One region of the Ruegeria sp. CL3 genome, then DNA from elsewhere that is predicted to be linked to it. Evidence: riboswitches for the same ligand, from Rfam matches in the RefSeq annotation. Region 1 holds a riboswitch; each other region holds the start of a gene.

Region 1 (4,015 bases):
AAAGACGATCCGGTGCAGAGGGGACATGTCGCCCTCAGTCACGCCAGTCCCCAGCCCAATCGCGGTGAAAACCTCGGCCAAGGGGATCGGGGTGGTGCCATAGATCGTCGACAGCAGCAAAAGGGCGGTCAGAATGACCGCCCCCAGCAGGACCGCCTGGCCCGTCTTCGTCATCTCAGCTGTTACCCCGGTGCATCGCCGTTGCCATCTTCTGGATCGCTTCGATGTTTGCCGGTCCCGGTGTCAGCTCTTCGTAGCGCAGGCCGATCCAGCGCTCGTTCTTGACTGCATCGGTCTGCGACATCACCGGATGTTCCTGCAGGAACTTAAACGTATCTGCCGCGCCATTGCCCGTTTGGTAGTCCAGCAGAACAAGGAATTCGGGGTTCGAGGCGGCGACAGCCTCCCACGAGGTGCGGCCCCAGCTAGTGTCCATGTCATGGGTGACGTTGACGCCGCCAGCCGCTGCGATCATCGCGTCGGGAATGGCATATTTGCCTGCGGTAAAGGGCGCATCGGCCGGGCCGTCCAGCAGGAAGACGCGGGGTTTTTCCAGATCGGCGGTTTTGGCTTCGATCGCGGCCAGTTGGTCTTTCCAGCCCGAGACCAGCGCGTTCGCCTTGTCCTCGACATGCATGACCGTGCCCAGACGCAGAACGTCGTCAAACAGCAGGTCCATGCTGGCTTCGGGACGGTCTTTGTTCAGGTGAATGCAGCTTTCGGTCAGCACCATGGTCTTGATGCCAAAGGGCTCCAGCGTGTCAGGGGTAACGTCTCCGCCGGGTTTCATGCCGTAATACCAACCGGCGAAGAACATGTCGGGTTCGACCGCGACGAGGTTTTCGACCGTCGGGTATTTCGGAGCGAGTTCGGGGATGTCACCGCGCTGCGCGTCGAAATCGGGGCTGGTCTTGTACCAGCCGGTGATCCCGGTCAGGCCAACGATGCTGTCTTGAAGACCCAGTGCAAAGGCCATGTCGGTCATGTTCATGTCATGAACCACGATCCGCTCGGGCTTGCTATCGAACACCAGAGGTTCACCGCAATTGTCGACGGTGATCTCTTGCGCAGCAGCGCCGCCCGCCAGTGCGCTGAGGACCGCAGCGGACAAGAGTTTCAGTTTCATCAATCTCTCCTGTTAAGATGAAAGCTTTCGTTTTCGGATGTCCAGCGCGGGGATCACGCGTCCTTCATGCTGGAAACACAAATAGTCAACACCAAAAGTCTCGCGCACGCGGTCTGGGGTCAGAACCTCGGCGACCGGGCCGAAAGCCGTCAGTTGCGCGTTCTTCATCAGGGCGACGTGGCTGGCGAATTCGGGGATCATGACCAGATCGTGGACGATCATCACAACCGTCACGCCCAATTCGGCGACCAGAGACAGCATGTGCCCCTTGGCATCCGGGTCCAGATGGTTGGTCGGCTCATCCAGAAACAGCAGCGAGGGGTTCTGCGCCAACGCCCGCGCGATATGAGCGCGCTGGCGCTCTCCGCCGGACAGCTTTGCCATCTGTTTGCCAGCCAGATGGGACAGTTCGGTGGTGTCTAATACGCGCTGCAGGTCCGTTTTAAGAGCTTCGGCGGATTTGTCGGCCCTGATCGGGATTTGCCCAAGGGCCACATAATCGCGCAGTTGCAGCCGCCCGTCGGGTATTTCCTGCTGGCCGACAACGGCAATCCGTCGGGCCCGCTCCAGCGACGACAGTTTCCGCAGGCTTTGACCCTGAATACGCACATCGCCTAGCGCCAATTTTGCGACACCACACAAGAGGTTAAGCAGCGTCGTTTTGCCCGCCCCGTTCGGGCCGGCAACGGCCAATATCGCGCCTTCCTCAAGCGTGAACGAGGTGTCGCGCAGCAGAACATCGCCGTTCAGGGCGTAGTATTCCAGATTTTCAGCGACCAGAAAGCTCATGCCGTGTCCTCCGGTGGCAGGCAAGGCATGCGCGACAGGGTTTTGGTGTAGAGCGCCAAAGGACGGGTCGAGGCGCTGGTCCAACCATCCTCGCTAGCCCGGAACTGATGGGCGAACTCGGCCAAAGCGCTCAGATCGGCAGGGGATTGAATGTCGCCGAACAGGTATTGCGCCTTGCCCTTGGCCTGTAACCCGACCGTCATCGGGCGGTCGCACCCGGCCATACAGTTGATCAGACGTGTCGAGAACCCCACGGGCAGCTGGCCGTCCAGCGCTTCTTTTGCCTCACGCGCGGGTATCGGCCCATTGCAGGTGCCGCATATCAGGACGAAATGATCAGCCATGGCACGCATCGCCGACTTGAACAAAAGCCGATTGAAGGCAAAAGCCATGAGTTGCATCAGCACGCAGATGTGCCATCGAGCCTCCTTCCGGGACACCCCGCCCCGGGCTGGTTAATCTGTGATGGCAGGTCTCCTGACTTGCGGGTCGTTGCTTGGCCAACCTTCCCGACCTTGAGGGCCAGTGGTTCTGTGGCGTCGCTCTCCGCTTACAGTTGCGGGGGCAGTCACGGCATTGGCCCTTGGGCCGCACCGTATTCCCATTTTCATCCCTCAGACACAGGCCGTCGGGAACCATCCAGAGCAGCTAGTCTGCTCAAGCTCCTATTGTCAAGCGCCGGAATCGCGCTATGGGACCACGCGCAGGGTCGGCCTGCGGGCGGGTCGGATCGGTCCGACACCATCGGTCGGGAACTGGCTGGCCAGGGTCAAACCGGCCTGTATCAGATGGGTGTCCGGGTAGCCTCCGGTCAATTCGTTCAAGGCATCGCGCGCTGCCGGAGTTTCGTCGCGGCGCATGTGGTGCAGCATCCGCAGCAGGGCGCCTTCGTCACATTTTAGCTCGTGCCGTGTTTCAACACAAAGCGGGTCGTTGAAGGCCAGACCCAAAGGGCGGGTGTGTAGCGTGGCCTTGACGACTTTGAAGACCAGATGTGCCAGAACCAGCCCCTGATCGCGCCCCCAGCGTTCGGTTGCGACCTTGAAGGCATGTTGCCACGCCTGCGTTTCCGGCTGTGTTAAGCTTAGGATGAAGTGCCGCATGACAGGCAGCAAACCGCGTTCGAAACCGTCAAATTCGACGCGGGGCAATGTGTGGTCAAATGCTGAGGGTTTCATGCGCGTTCCCTATTGGGTTTGGGGGCTTGTGCGACCAAAGGGTGGACGTTTTGCGGAAGGGTGTTTGGGTCAACCGGCGTTTCAGGAAACGGTGATGCAGCGCGGACGGAAAAGCTGAGATCAGCCTCGATCGCCTGCCTCAGTTTTGGTTTCAATGCGCAGCCATGGCGGCTGGCAACGGCGTCCATGGCCAACAGATCTGCGAGGGATTTTCGCATGTCAGGTTATCTTTCGGTCGCAAAAAATGGGACCGGGCGATGATTCCAACGAAATCTGACTGGGTCAGCTGTTAACTGACAAAAACAGTCGGGAAGTACAAGCGCGAAATTCTCAATGAAGTCAGTAGTCGGCAACCAACAGGAAATCCGGCGCTGCATCTTCTTCGATTGTTGCAAAGCGTGGGATCGGGTCTTCGAATACGTTGTCCGTTCGGTCGTCATTCACGGTAGAGACTTCGCCAATCAAGCAATCCCCACCTTCCGCCCAGAAGGCGTGCCAGATGCCGGGCATCAAGGTCACGCTCTGGCCTGGCTTCAGGCGCAGATGCTTTCCGGGCTGTATGGTGACAGGGCAGGCATCGCTTGGAACGGTGACCGCGTTGTCGCGGTCGATACCGCCATCGGGGTCCGACGCATAGATTTCCATAACTAGATCGCCGCCCCCACGGTTGATGATGTCCTCGGCTTTGACGATATGGCGATGCATCGGCGATAGCTGTTTGTCGCGAGAGATCAGCAGTTTTTCGGCATAGAGCATACCGCGTCCCCGGCTCAGATCGCTGACGTTACCGTTGCGCAGGGTGAACAGAAACAACCCAAGCTCATCGAACTTGCCTTGACCGTAGTCGGTGATATCCCAACCTAGCCCATGGGCACGGATGCTGTCGGCATCGGCGCTGCGCATCTGGTCAGGTGTCCAATCT
Region 2 (4,015 bases), on a different contig from region 1:
AACGGCGACGCCCATGATCTTGGCGACGTCCTCGGCGGGCATGGTGACCTCGGCCACGTGACCGGCGCCAAGATCAGCAAAGAAAGTATGGGCGACGGCTGCGGTGGGCGTGTAGATAAAGAACCCGTCTGCATCGGTTGTGGCTCGACCCAGCTCGACCCCGTTTGGATCGGTCACGACAACCTCGGTATCGGTCGCCATGGTGCCGTTGGAGAAGCCAATTTCCCCTTCGATCGCATCGCCGGATGCAAAGACCCCGGCAATCACCTTGTGGGCCAGCGCGGGCAGAGGGGCTGCGCATAGGGCCAGGATGAGGGCAAGCTGTCTCATGTGGCGGGCCTTGTCAGAAACAATTCGGGTTTGACCTTTCGCGCCAGCAGGACGGCGAAACCTGTCAGGACGGCCTCGATGATCATCACGGGGATATGGGCAAAGAAGACCAGCCTGGCGGCGGGGAGGAATTCGTCCCCGGACAGGGCCAGTGAGATGCCCACCATGACGGTCGTGGCCGCAATGGCAAAGGCGCCGCCTATGCCGCCCCAGATCGCGCCATGAACAGGTGAACCACGCCCAATCAGAGGCCGGAACAGCAGCCCCGCCAGAACGGCCGGAAAAGCGATGTTAAGCGCGTTGATCCCCAGCACCGTCAGCCCGCCGAAGCCGAAGAAAACGGCTTGAAGGAGCAGGCCCACAAACAAGGCCGGGAAGGCAGCCCAGCCGAGCAGAAGCCCGGCTAGACCGTTGAGGATCAGATGCACCGACGACGGCCCGATCGGAACATGGATCAGCGAGGCCACGAAGAAACTGGCCGCCAGCACCCCTGCTGTGGGGATGCGGTCCAGATCCAGCGACCTGAGGCCCATTGCGACCCCACCAGCGGCGGCAACGGCTCCGCCGATGACGACCGGGTTGGACAGGGCTCCGTCGACGATGTGCATCGGGGGTTACTCCATGTCCCAGGCGCGGATCCAAATCACCGCGTCCTGGCTCAGCTCTTTGCCTTCATGTTCGGTTTCAGGACCAGCACCGAGGGCGGCAAAGCCCCAGTAACCAGCTTTCGGCACACCGAAGGAAAAATAGCCATTGGCGTCAGAAATTGCGACAACAGCACCACCCGGCATCGGCGAAACGGTAGGCTCGGACGAGGCTTGGCTGTCAAAGCTGGGCTTGGCGGCCATGTATTCGATCTCGATCTCAGCGCCGGCAACCGGTTCGCCATTTGCCAGAACCTGACCGGTGAAGGTCGAGCCTGCGATGATGTTGTAGGGCTTGTTCAGAGGCACGATCTCGGTCGCCAGACCCGCGGGGTTCATCCAGTCGGTCGGCAGTTCGTTGCGGTTCAGGAACGCCTTCGTGATCTGTTGGATATAGATATCCTCGGCCTCTTCGTAATAGGGCTGAGGCACCGTGACCATCACGTAGTCGCCCGAACGCTTGACCGGAACAGATCCCTGTAAGGCCGCGCCTTCGTTTTCGGGGCTCGAAAACCGGATGGGCTCCAGCGTGTCCAGCAGGTCGGTCTTTTCGCCATTGTGGATCACGTAGAATTCCTGCGGCTTTTCCAGATCCATGACATGGCCGTTTTCAAACGGGTGCCAGAAGATCAGCTTGACCGGCACGTCGCCCGGCGCCTCGATCAGCGTGTCGGTGGTGTATTCCAGCAGAAAATGTGCGTGCGCCATCGCTGGAATCGCCAGCGCAGCCGCAGCCGTGCAAAATAGTTTCTTCACAAGGTCTTTCCTTCGTCCTTCGTGCCAACCCCGGCACGCTTTCTTTTTTGACATCGGGGAGATCGGGACCACGTACCCAAAATGAGGGTATCGGCCCAATGCACACCCCGGCATCGGTGACACACCCCTTCCGAGGGTGCATGTCCGGCAGGTCTCCTGACTTGCGGGTCAAAGCATGGGGCTGGCCTTCCCGGGTGGAACCCAGTGGCGTGTCAGCCCTGCTCTCCGCCTACAGTTGCGGGGGCAGTTGCGGCATTGGGTGGATTTGAATTCCCCGCACCGCATTCCCTTTTCTCCGGGCGAACCCGGAACCGGACATGAGGACGCTGATGGCAGAGATTCCCATCACCGGTCAATCTCTATTTAAGACTGTAGCGATAACATCTTGTCGATAGGATCGGATGTTCCTGTTCTGCCCGCTTGGTATTGAAGGCGCGCGTGTAAGCGACGACAAGAGGGTGCGCATGCCTGCACCGCAATCTGGACATCAGAATCAGATGCATGCATCCTGCGCCGCGTCAGACTCCGGCGTAGCGCGCTTGTGTTCGGCGCCCAATTCCCCACAAGCCCCGGAGGCCCAATGTCCGAGATCAAACAAGGCGACACCGTTCGCATCCACTATACCGGCACGCTGCTGGACGAGACCGTCTTTGACAGCTCGGACGGGCGCGATCCGTTGGAGTTCGTTGTCGGTTCGGGCCAGATTATCCCGGGTCTCGATAGCGCGATGCCAGGATTGGCTGTCGGCGACAAGAAGCGGGTCGAGATTGCCTGTGTCGACGCCTATGGCCCGATCAACCCGGCGATGCGGCAGGATATCCCGCGTGAGGGTATTCCGGATGACATCCCACTAGAGCCGGGAACCCAGCTGCAGATGCAGACCCCGGACGGTCAGGCGCTGCCGGTAACGGTTGTCGAGGCGAACGAGGCCACGGTGACGCTGGACGCCAATCACCCGCTGGCCGGGCAGGATTTGATTTTCGATATCGAGGTTGTCTCGGTGAACTAAAAGCTTGGGGTTTTAGCCCCAAAGCCCGTCAAGCGCTGCGCGGACCTGCGGTTGCGTGAAGAATACGAACAACACCAGCAATGTGGTCAGCGTCAAAAGCAGAACACGGGCGCGGGGGCTTAGGAACCCCGTCTTCCGTTTTGTCTGGGTGCCACGCGCATTGCTGGCAAGAATCTGGTCGGTTTTGCTCATGCCCATATCCCTGACGCCGAAAGATGGTCAAATCTTGGCGGCGTCAGGGAAAGATATGGTCACATGAAATCCGGCTGTGGCATTCCAAGCACGTGGAAACCGCCATCCACCCGGATGATCTCACCCGAGGTGCAGGCCCCCGCGTCCGAGGTCAGGTAAACCGCTGTGCCGCCAACGGCCTCCAGCGTAGCGTTCGAGCGCATCGGCGCATTTTGGTCGCAGAACTTGTAGGTCTTGCGCGCTCCGCCAATTGCAGCCCCGGCCAGGGTTTTCATCGGACCGGGCGAGATTGCGTTCACGCGGATGCCCTCGGGGCCGAGGTCGTTGGCCAGATAGCGGGTCGCCGATTCCAGCGCGGCCTTGGCAACGCCCATGACGTTGTAGTTCGGAACCACACGATTCGAGCCCTGGTAGGTCAGCGTCAGCAGTGAGCCACCATTGTCCTTCATCAGCGGATAGGCGCGGCGGGCGACCTCGATGAACGAGTAGGCTGACACATCCATCGAGTGCTTGAAATTGGCCCTTGTTGTGTTCAGAAACCGGCCTGTCAGCTCGTTCTTGTCCGAATAGGCGATTGCGTGGACGACAAAGTCGATGGTGGGCCAGCGTTCGCCCAACTCGCCAAAAGCGCGGTCCAGCGAGGCGTCATCGGTGACATCTGCATCCACCATGAAATCGCTGCCAAGGCTTTCTGCCAATGGCTGCAGACGCTTTCCGAACGCATCGCCCTGATAGGTGAAGGCCAGTTCAGCCCCCGCTTCGTGCATAGCCTTCGAGATACCCCAGGCAATCGACCGGTCATTGGCGACACCCATGATCAGGCCGCGTTTCCCTTTTAGAACATCCGACATCTCGTTCACCCGTTATACTTTGACAGGATCATGGATCCGTTCGTGCCGCCAAAGCCGAAGCTGTTGGTCATGACCGAATCCAAACCTGCATTTTCAACCACTTGAGTTGCAATTTCACCGGGCTGGATGCCTTCGGCTAGTGTGTCGACATTGATCGACGGTGTTATGAAATCATTGTCCAGCATGAGCAGGCAGAATATCGCCTCAAGCGCGCCGGCCGCGCCTTGTGCGTG
Region 3 (4,015 bases), on a different contig from region 1:
GTGACGCGTATTGCCGAAGACAACTGGGACCAGACGAAATCCCGCATCGAAGCCTGGGATGCCATGCGATCCCACAATCAGGACCCCAACCCATGATGCCCAAAACCCCCTTGATGTTTGTCGCCACCTCTGACCTTGCCGGGAAATTGCGAGGCAAGGCCTTTCAGGCGGATCAACTGAACAAGCGATTGCAGCGCGGGGTCGGGTGGACACCCACGAATATCCAGATCAACTGCTTTGACGGAATTGCCGAAAGCCCGTTTGGCGCGCTGGGCGATCTTCTTCTGATCCCAGACGCCACGGCCGAGGCAAAGGTCGAGTTCGGCGAAGACTCCGGCCTGCACTTTCTTATGGGCGACATCGTCACGCTGGACGGAGACCCGTGGGACTTCTGCACGCGCAGTCTCTTTAGGGCGGCGCTGGAACGGCTGCACAAGGTCTCAGGAGCAAATTTGCTGGCCGCGTTCGAGCATGAATTCCAGTTGAAAGACCCGCCAAGCCAGGCCAACGAAGCCTATGGCCATCGGGGTTTTGGCCTGCAACGTGATCTGTGCGAGACCTTGATCAACGCGATTTCTCAGGTCGGTCTGAAGCCGGATTCGATCATGAAGGAATATGGGCCAAACCAATATGAGGTCGTCATCGGTCCTGAGCTGGGTGTTCGCGCGGCGGACGCGGCCATCATGGTACGCGAACTGACCTATGCGACCGCACAGGCCTATGGCGAACGGGCCACCTATACCCCTATTCGCGATGTCGCGAGCGTTGGGAATGGGGTCCACATCCATATGAGCTTTGTGGATGATCAGGGCGCGCCGCTGACCTACGCCGAAGACGGCCCCTGCGGCATGTCGGATCTGACGAGTGCCTTTGCCGCCGGAGTTCTGAAATATCTGGATGCGATCCTGGCTCTGACAGCGCCTTCGGTGATCTCGTATGAACGCCTGACACCGCATCGTTGGTCTGCTGCTTTCAACAATCTGGGTTTCCGCGATCGCGAGGCTTCCTTGCGGATTTGTCCTGTAACTGCAAAAGACCCCGCCTCGATCGCGGGGCAGTTCAACATCGAATACCGTGCGGCGGATGCTGCAGCTTCGCCTCATCTGGCACTTGCGGCGGTTGTCATGGCTGGGACACAAGGGATCGAAGATGGGCTACCCGCGCCCATTCCAACCGAGGAAGATCTTTCGCTGTTGGACGTCGAAGAACTGAACCAAAGGGGGCTGGTGCGCTTGCCTCAGACTTTGGAAGATGCGCTCGACCGGTTCGTTTCCAACCCGGTTGTGACCGGCTGGTTCCCCGAAGGCTTCGCCGAGCTATACCAAGCCCACAAACAATCCGAGATCGCGACAACCGCACATCTGGACACAGACGCACGCTGCCGATTGTACGAAGAAACATATTGACCTGAGCGGCTGGTCTTGCGGAAGCTCGTCGAATGCAACCTCTGGAGCGTCGGTCGGGCAATCTCGCGCAGTATGACGCGGCGCAGGCTGTTTAGCTCAGGATAGGGATGGATCATGAACCGTTCAGAAACCGATGCCATCTTGAATGTGCATAGGCTGGCTTTTGGCGAAGCAGAAGGTGAAGAAATCGCTCAACTCGCCGAAGATCTCCTTGAGCATCCGGAAACGATTTCAATCAGCGTAAGGCGTGAGGGGCAGATCGCGGGCAATGTCATGTTCACCCCGTTTGTCTTCCAGGATCACCCGGACGTTAAATGCTATCTTCTGGCGCCCTGCGGTGTCTCGCCCGAGCATCAAGGCCTAGGTGTTGGCAGAGAGATGATGGAGACCAGCATCAACCACTTGAGGTCCATTGGAACAGACGCTGTCTTCGTGTTGGGCGTGCCGACATTCTATCCCTTATTCGGGTTTGTGCCGACCGACAAAGAGACGCCATATCCTGACCTTCTGACGATCCCCGAGGCATGGATGGTGTTTGAGCTCACTGCAAGATTGGTTGAAAAGCTGGGGGGCAAGACACGTTCGATTGCGCCCTTCATGCATGCGCATTTGTGGGACACATCGCAACACGGGTAAATTTTGTTTTTATCCTTGCCTCAAAATACAGCCCTGTTTCAGGCCTCCATTTTTGCTGGCCATGTCTGTTTTGTTTCTGGAAATGTCGCAAGGCTTTCAGCCACGAATCCATCCCCGAGTAGGTTGCGCATGTGAGGTGCTGCTGTTTGATTCTCAGGCGGCAGAGAATTGGGAAGCCGGTGCAATTCCGGCGCTGCCCCCGCAACGGTAAGGAAGGTCAGGTTCGACAGGTGACCACTGGGACGAGGATCCCGGGAAGGTGTCGAAACCGGGCGCAAGCCCCTTTCAAGTCCGGAAACCAGCCTTGCATATATGTCAAACCGCGGGTGGCGGTGGGGGCACGAGTTTCGGACGTGATCCTCGCACGGCTCCGGCCTGGCCTCTTATGTCATCTGCCCAAGCTAAGCCGCGGGGCGCGGCAGGAGAGCCAGAAGTGAGCAACGTTCAAAGCCTGTTGGCGCGTCGAAACCCGGCCTATGCCCTTGAGCAGGCGTTCTACACCGATCCAGATGTCTTTCAGGCCGATCTTGAGGCCATCCATTACCGCGACTGGCTATTTGCCATTCCGGCATGTGAACTGGTGAAAACAGGCGACTATGTGACCTACACTGTGGGCGCATACCGCGTGATCATCGTGCGCGGCGCGGACAACCAGATCCGGGCCTTCCACAATACCTGCCGCCATCGCGGGTCAATCATCTGCAAAGCGGCCAAGGGGAACTCGCCCAAACTGGTCTGCCCCTATCACCAGTGGACCTATGAGCTTGACGGCTCATTGCTGTGGGCGCGTGATATGGGGCCTGATTTCGACCCCAATCAACACGGGCTGAAAACCGTTCACTGCCGTGAACTGGCCGGGCTGATCTATATCTGTCTTGCGGACGAAGCGCCCGATTTCGACACTTTCGCCAATAGAACACGGCCCTATCTGGAGCCGCATGATCTAAGCAACGCCAAGGTCGCCTTTGAAAGCACAATCATCGAAAAGGGTAACTGGAAGCTGGTTTGGGAAAACAACCGCGAGTGCTATCACTGCGGTGGCAATCACCCTTCGCTGTGCCGGACCTTCCCTGATGATCCCTCAGTAACCGGTATCGAAGGGGGTGAAACCCCGGCCTTCATGCAAACTCACTTCGACCGTTGCGAGGCTGCGGGAATGCCGTCGCAGTTCTATCTGCATGATGACGGGCAATACCGACTGGCGCGGATGCCGCTGAAGGAAGGGGCGGAAAGCTATACTCTGGACGGCAAATCTGCGGCGCGCCGCTTTCTGGGCCGCGCGCCCTTTGCCGATGCTGGGACGTTGCTGAAATTCCACTATCCCAGCACATGGAACCACTTCCTGGCCGATCACTCGATTGTCTTCCGAGTCACTCCGGTCAGCCCGACCGAAACCGAAGTCACCACGAAATGGCTGGTCAACAAAGATGCGGTCGAAGGGGTCGACTATGACGTCAAGCGCCTGACCGAGGTCTGGATGGCCACCAATGATGAAGATCGCCGCGTGGTGGAAGACAACCAAATGGGCATCAACAGCCCTGCCTATGTGCCGGGACCGTATTCGGGGGTCCAGGAATCCGGTGTTCTGCAATTCACCGATTGGTATTGCAGCACTCTGGCGCGTCACCTTGCACCTGACACGATGGCGGCGGAGTGACGGAGATGAAAGATCTGAACGCTGTTGCCTCGGTCTGGCAGGATGACGAGACGCTGGAATGCGTCTCGGTCGTGCCCGAGACGCCAAACACCGCCAGCTTTACGTTCCGCGCCCCTTCCGGAGCCTTGTTTGCCTACCATCCAGGTCAGTTCCTAACGCTCGAGATTCCGGCGCCGGGGCAGCCGGGAGGCGTTGTGCATCGGACCTATACGATATCGTCATCCCCATCGCGTCCACGGTCCATCACGATTACGGCCAAGGCGCAACCGGACAGCATCGGCACTCGCTGGATGCTGAACAATCTGCAGCCAGGTAT
Region 4 (4,015 bases), on a different contig from region 1:
TTTCATCACATCGGCCTTCAACTCTGCCCAGTCGTCGCTTGTGGGTAGGGTCACGCCGTCGAACAGAGCCTTCACCCGATCGCTTTCGGGAAGCCAGTCACGGGTGGTATATTTGTCGAAGAATGTGCCCGAGGCGTAGTCGGAGGTCTCGAACCCCTTAAACGACGCCTTGCGTTCCTGCGCCAGTTCGCAGGAGGTGCGGATCGCGTGATAGGCTATGGCCGCGAAATACACGGATGTGAACTCGACCCCCTCAGGCGAGCCATAGTGGATGTGCTCGCGGGCGAGGAAGCCGTGCAGGTTCATCTGTCCCAGACCAATTGCGTGGCTCTCATCATTGCCCCGACGCACCGATGGGACCGAGTCGATTGCCGACATCTCGGACACCGCCGTCAGCGCGCGGATCGCAGCGCCGACAGTACGACCCAGATCGCTGCTATCCATCGTCTTGGCAATGTTCAGCGAGCCGAGGTTGCAGGAGATATCCGTGCCCAGATGGGAATAGCTGAGGTCATCGTTGAACTCAGACGCTTCATTGACCTGCAAAATCTCGGAACACAGGTTCGACATGTTGATCCGGCCCGCAATGGGGTTCATCCGGTTCACCGTGTCTTCGAACATCACGTAGGGGTAACCGGATTCGAACTGAATCTCTGCAACGGTCTGGAAGAACTCACGCGCATTGACCTTGGATTTGCGGATTCGCTTGTCATCGACCATCTCGTGATACTTCTCCGTCACCGAGATTTCCGAGAACGGCACGCCATAGACCTTTTCTACGTCATGAGGCGAGAACAGGTACATATCCGCGTTTTTCTTCGCCAGCTCGAAAGTGATGTCAGGGATCACCACGCCAAGGCTCAGCGTTTTGATACGGATTTTCTCATCCGCGTTTTCGCGCTTGGTGTCGAGAAAGCGCATGATGTCCGGGTGGTGTGCGTTCAGATACACCGCACCTGCGCCTTGCCGCGCACCCAGCTGGTTGGCGTAAGAGAAGCTGTCCTCTAGCAGTTTCATCACCGGGATCACGCCCGAGGACTGGTTCTCGATCCCTTTGATCGGTGCGCCGTGCTCGCGGATATTGGTCAGCAGCAGCGCCACACCACCACCGCGCTTGGACAGTTGCAGGGCCGAGTTGATGCCGCGCCCGATGCTCTCCATATTGTCCTCAAGCCGAAGCAGGAAGCACGAGATCAACTCCCCGCGTGAGGCTTTCCCGGCGTTCAGGAAGGTGGGCGTGGCGGGCTGGAAGCGACCGTCGAGGATTTCCTCCATGAAAGACAGGGCCAGCGCCTCATCACCGCGTGCCAGCGCCAGTGCGGTCATGACGACGCGGTCCTCATAACGTTCCAGGAACCGCTGCCCGTCACGGGTTTTCAGCGTATAAGAGGTGTAATATTTGAACGCGCCCAGAAAGGTCGGGAACCGGAACTTCTTGGCATAGGCCGCATCCCAGATCTTCCGCATGAAGTTCTTGGAATACTGGTCCAGAACGGCCTCTTCGTAGTAGCCCTCGGAAACCAGATACCCGAGCTTTTCGTCCAGCGAGTGGAAGAACACGGTGTTCTGGTTCACGTGCTGCAGGAAATACTGCCGCGCGGCCATACGATCGGCATCGAACCGGATCTTCCCCTCACCATCGTAGAGGTTCAGCATCGCGTTCAACGCGTGGTAGTCCTGCTCGTTTACGCTGCTGTCGAGCATAGGTTTCTCCCTAGTTTTTCCAGCCCGGCGCGGACGCGGGCGATGTCGGTCTCTGTTCCGGCCAGCTCAAACGTATAGAGCAGCGGTACGTTGCATTTCTGGGCGATGATGCGACCGGCCAAAGCGTAGGTCGCACCGAAATTGCGGTTTCCTGTGCCGATCACTCCAACGATCCCGGCGCGTCTGTCCGGGTCGTTCAGAAACCGGATCACCTGTTTCGGAACCGCCCCGCGCCCTTCGCCATCGGCATAGGTGGGGCTGATCAGCACGTAGGAGTGTCCGGGGTCAGGCAGCGGGTCCATTCCATTCGGAATGCGGAAAGAGGTGAGGCCCAGCCGCGAGACAAAGCGGTGGGTGTTTCCGGATTTCGATGAGAAATAGACCAGCGCCGGGATCGGCGTGGTCATGGGTCAGGCCAGTTGGGCGATCATGTCCGGGCGGAAACCCGACCAGTGATCACTGCCTGCCACAACGACAGGGGCCTGACGATAGCCCAGCTCGGTCACATGGGTCATGGCGCTGTCGTCCTGGGTCAGATCGATGACGTCATAGGTGATGCCTTTTGCATCCAGCGCGCGGGTGGTGGCGGTGCATTGTACGCATGCGGGTTTGGAATATACGGTAATGCTCATGTCGTCCTCTGTCCTTTTAATGAATGCCGAGGACGCTGCGGGCAAAATGAACCCTGAACACGCCCCCGAACCCTCCGTTCGCGGTTTTCTTTCTTTGCTTACGGCAGGTCTCCTGGCTCGCGGATTGATGTTCGGACTGGCCTTCCCAAAAGCTCGCTTTCAGTGGCGTATTCAGCCGAACTATCCGCTTACAGTTGCGGGGGCAGCGCCGGTTTTTCACCGGTTTCCCTCTTAGCTTTCAACAGGAATCGAAAGAACCGAAGCAACACCATATTGGGGTTGGTGGTGGCGTGTTGTCAATATATGGTGTAGCGAAGAACAAAAATTTCTTCGCTTGCACAACCTGCCGCGGGCGCTAAGGCGGTTTACTTTTTCCGCTTGGGCACTGCGTTGCCACCCTTCATCGCAGCCGCACGTGCGCGGTTTTTCTTGCTGCTTGGCTTGCCTTTGGGCGGAGGCGGGCCTTTCGGACGGCGCGCGGGCTTCTTGTGCTGATCGCCCGAGGGGGCCTCATCCCGTTTGGGCCGCGTTTCGGGTTTGGGTTTCTCGGCCGATTTCCGGCGCGGTTTTGCGGGCTGGGGCTCAGCCGCGCGGGCCGGACGTTCAGCACGTTCGGGGCGCTTCTTGCCCTTGAAGTCGCGCTTGAGACCTTTGCGGCCACCACCGGAAAAGGCGGGCGGCGCGTCTAGTTGCACGAGGGTCTTGGTGCCTTCGACGGTCATCTCGGGGCCGATGGCCTTCAGGAAACCTTCGACACTGCTTTCGCGAATCTCGATATAGCTTTCGGTGTCGGCAATGCGGATCGCGCCGATATCGTCTTTGGTGATCTTGCCCGCCTTGCACAACATGGGCAGCAGATAGCGCGGCGAGGCGTTTTCGTTGTGCCCCTCCGACAGCGAAAACCACACGCTTGGGCCAAAGGGGACGTTCGGCTTTGGTGCTGCATCCGGCGTGTCGCTTAGCTCCTCCGGGGCGGAGTGTTTGCGCCCGTATTGACGCAGATAGGCCGCCGCCAGTTGCTGCGGTGAAAAGCGCGAGACCAGATCATCAATCAGAGCACTTTCGCCCTCGGTCACATCCACGGTCCAATCATCCGAGCTGAACATCCGCTGCATGTCCTGCGCCTGAACCTCATCGGCTGAGGGCGCAGACCCCCAATCGGCAGTCAGCTTGGCGAATTTCAACAGGCGTTGCGCCTTTTTGAACGATGCGGGCGGCACGATCAGCGCGCTGACGCCTTTGCGCCCGGCGCGTCCGGTTCGGCCCGAGCGGTGCAGCAGCGTTTCATGGCTGTTCGGCAGTTCCGCGTGGATCACCAGATCAAGGTTCGGCAGGTCGATGCCGCGTGCGGCCACATCGGTCGCAACACAAACGCGAGCGCGTCCGTCGCGCATGGCTTGCAGCGCGTTCGAACGTTCGCTTTGCGTCAGCTCTCCGGACAGGGCTACGACCGAGAATCCACGATTCGACAGCCGCGCCGTCAGGCGGCTGACCATGGCGCGGGTGTTGCAGAAGATGATGGCGTTGGGGGCCTCGTAAAAGCGCAGCACGTTGATGATTGCGTTCTCACCATCGCGCGGGGCCACATTCATCGCGCGGTACTCGATATCGGCATGTTGCGTGCGCTCGCTGACGGTGCTGACGCGCTCGGCATCGCGCTGGTAGCGGGCGGCGAGGGA

The links. A riboswitch is a leader RNA that binds a small molecule or an ion and turns the genes downstream of it on or off. The one in region 1 is predicted to bind cobalamin.
Region 2: another riboswitch for cobalamin. It lies ahead of ACR0NO_RS07725 (DUF4198 domain-containing protein); the one in region 1 lies ahead of ACR0NO_RS16150 (DUF1636 family protein).
Region 3: another riboswitch for cobalamin. It lies ahead of ACR0NO_RS04110 (aromatic ring-hydroxylating oxygenase subunit alpha); the one in region 1 lies ahead of ACR0NO_RS16150 (DUF1636 family protein).
Region 4: another riboswitch for cobalamin. It lies ahead of nrdH (glutaredoxin-like protein NrdH); the one in region 1 lies ahead of ACR0NO_RS16150 (DUF1636 family protein).

The regions. Positions count from the first base shown of each region.
Region 1 is NZ_JBQFPT010000010.1:179,585-183,599, forward strand. It holds gene ACR0NO_RS16135 (iron ABC transporter permease) at 1-174, opposite strand, end outside; gene ACR0NO_RS16140 (ABC transporter substrate-binding protein) at 176-1,126, opposite strand; gene ACR0NO_RS16145 (ABC transporter ATP-binding protein) at 1,139-1,915, opposite strand; gene ACR0NO_RS16150 (DUF1636 family protein) at 1,912-2,259, opposite strand; cobalamin riboswitch at 2,366-2,569, opposite strand; gene ACR0NO_RS16155 (hypothetical protein) at 2,605-3,093, opposite strand; gene ACR0NO_RS16160 (hypothetical protein) at 3,090-3,311, opposite strand; gene ACR0NO_RS16165 (D-lyxose/D-mannose family sugar isomerase) at 3,433-4,015, opposite strand, start outside.
Region 2 is NZ_JBQFPT010000004.1:255,438-259,452, reverse strand. It holds gene ACR0NO_RS07735 (cobalt ABC transporter permease) at 1-330, opposite strand, end outside; gene cbiM (cobalt transporter CbiM) at 327-938, opposite strand; gene ACR0NO_RS07725 (DUF4198 domain-containing protein) at 945-1,730, opposite strand; cobalamin riboswitch at 1,860-2,061, opposite strand; gene ACR0NO_RS07720 (FKBP-type peptidyl-prolyl cis-trans isomerase) at 2,311-2,739, shown strand; gene ACR0NO_RS07715 (hypothetical protein) at 2,752-2,931, opposite strand; gene ACR0NO_RS07710 (enoyl-ACP reductase FabI) at 2,991-3,782, opposite strand; gene fabB (beta-ketoacyl-ACP synthase I) at 3,788-4,015, opposite strand, start outside.
Region 3 is NZ_JBQFPT010000002.1:358,347-362,361, reverse strand. It holds gene ACR0NO_RS04125 (MurR/RpiR family transcriptional regulator) at 1-96, shown strand, start outside; gene ACR0NO_RS04120 (type I glutamate--ammonia ligase) at 96-1,406, shown strand; gene ACR0NO_RS04115 (GNAT family N-acetyltransferase) at 1,521-2,042, shown strand; cobalamin riboswitch at 2,160-2,363, shown strand; gene ACR0NO_RS04110 (aromatic ring-hydroxylating oxygenase subunit alpha) at 2,428-3,699, shown strand; gene ACR0NO_RS04105 (FAD-binding oxidoreductase) at 3,705-4,015, shown strand, end outside.
Region 4 is NZ_JBQFPT010000002.1:189,862-193,876, reverse strand. It holds gene nrdE (class 1b ribonucleoside-diphosphate reductase subunit alpha) at 1-1,704, opposite strand, end outside; gene nrdI (class Ib ribonucleoside-diphosphate reductase assembly flavoprotein NrdI) at 1,686-2,099, opposite strand; gene nrdH (glutaredoxin-like protein NrdH) at 2,115-2,336, opposite strand; cobalamin riboswitch at 2,422-2,613, opposite strand; gene ACR0NO_RS03255 (DEAD/DEAH box helicase) at 2,702-4,015, opposite strand, start outside.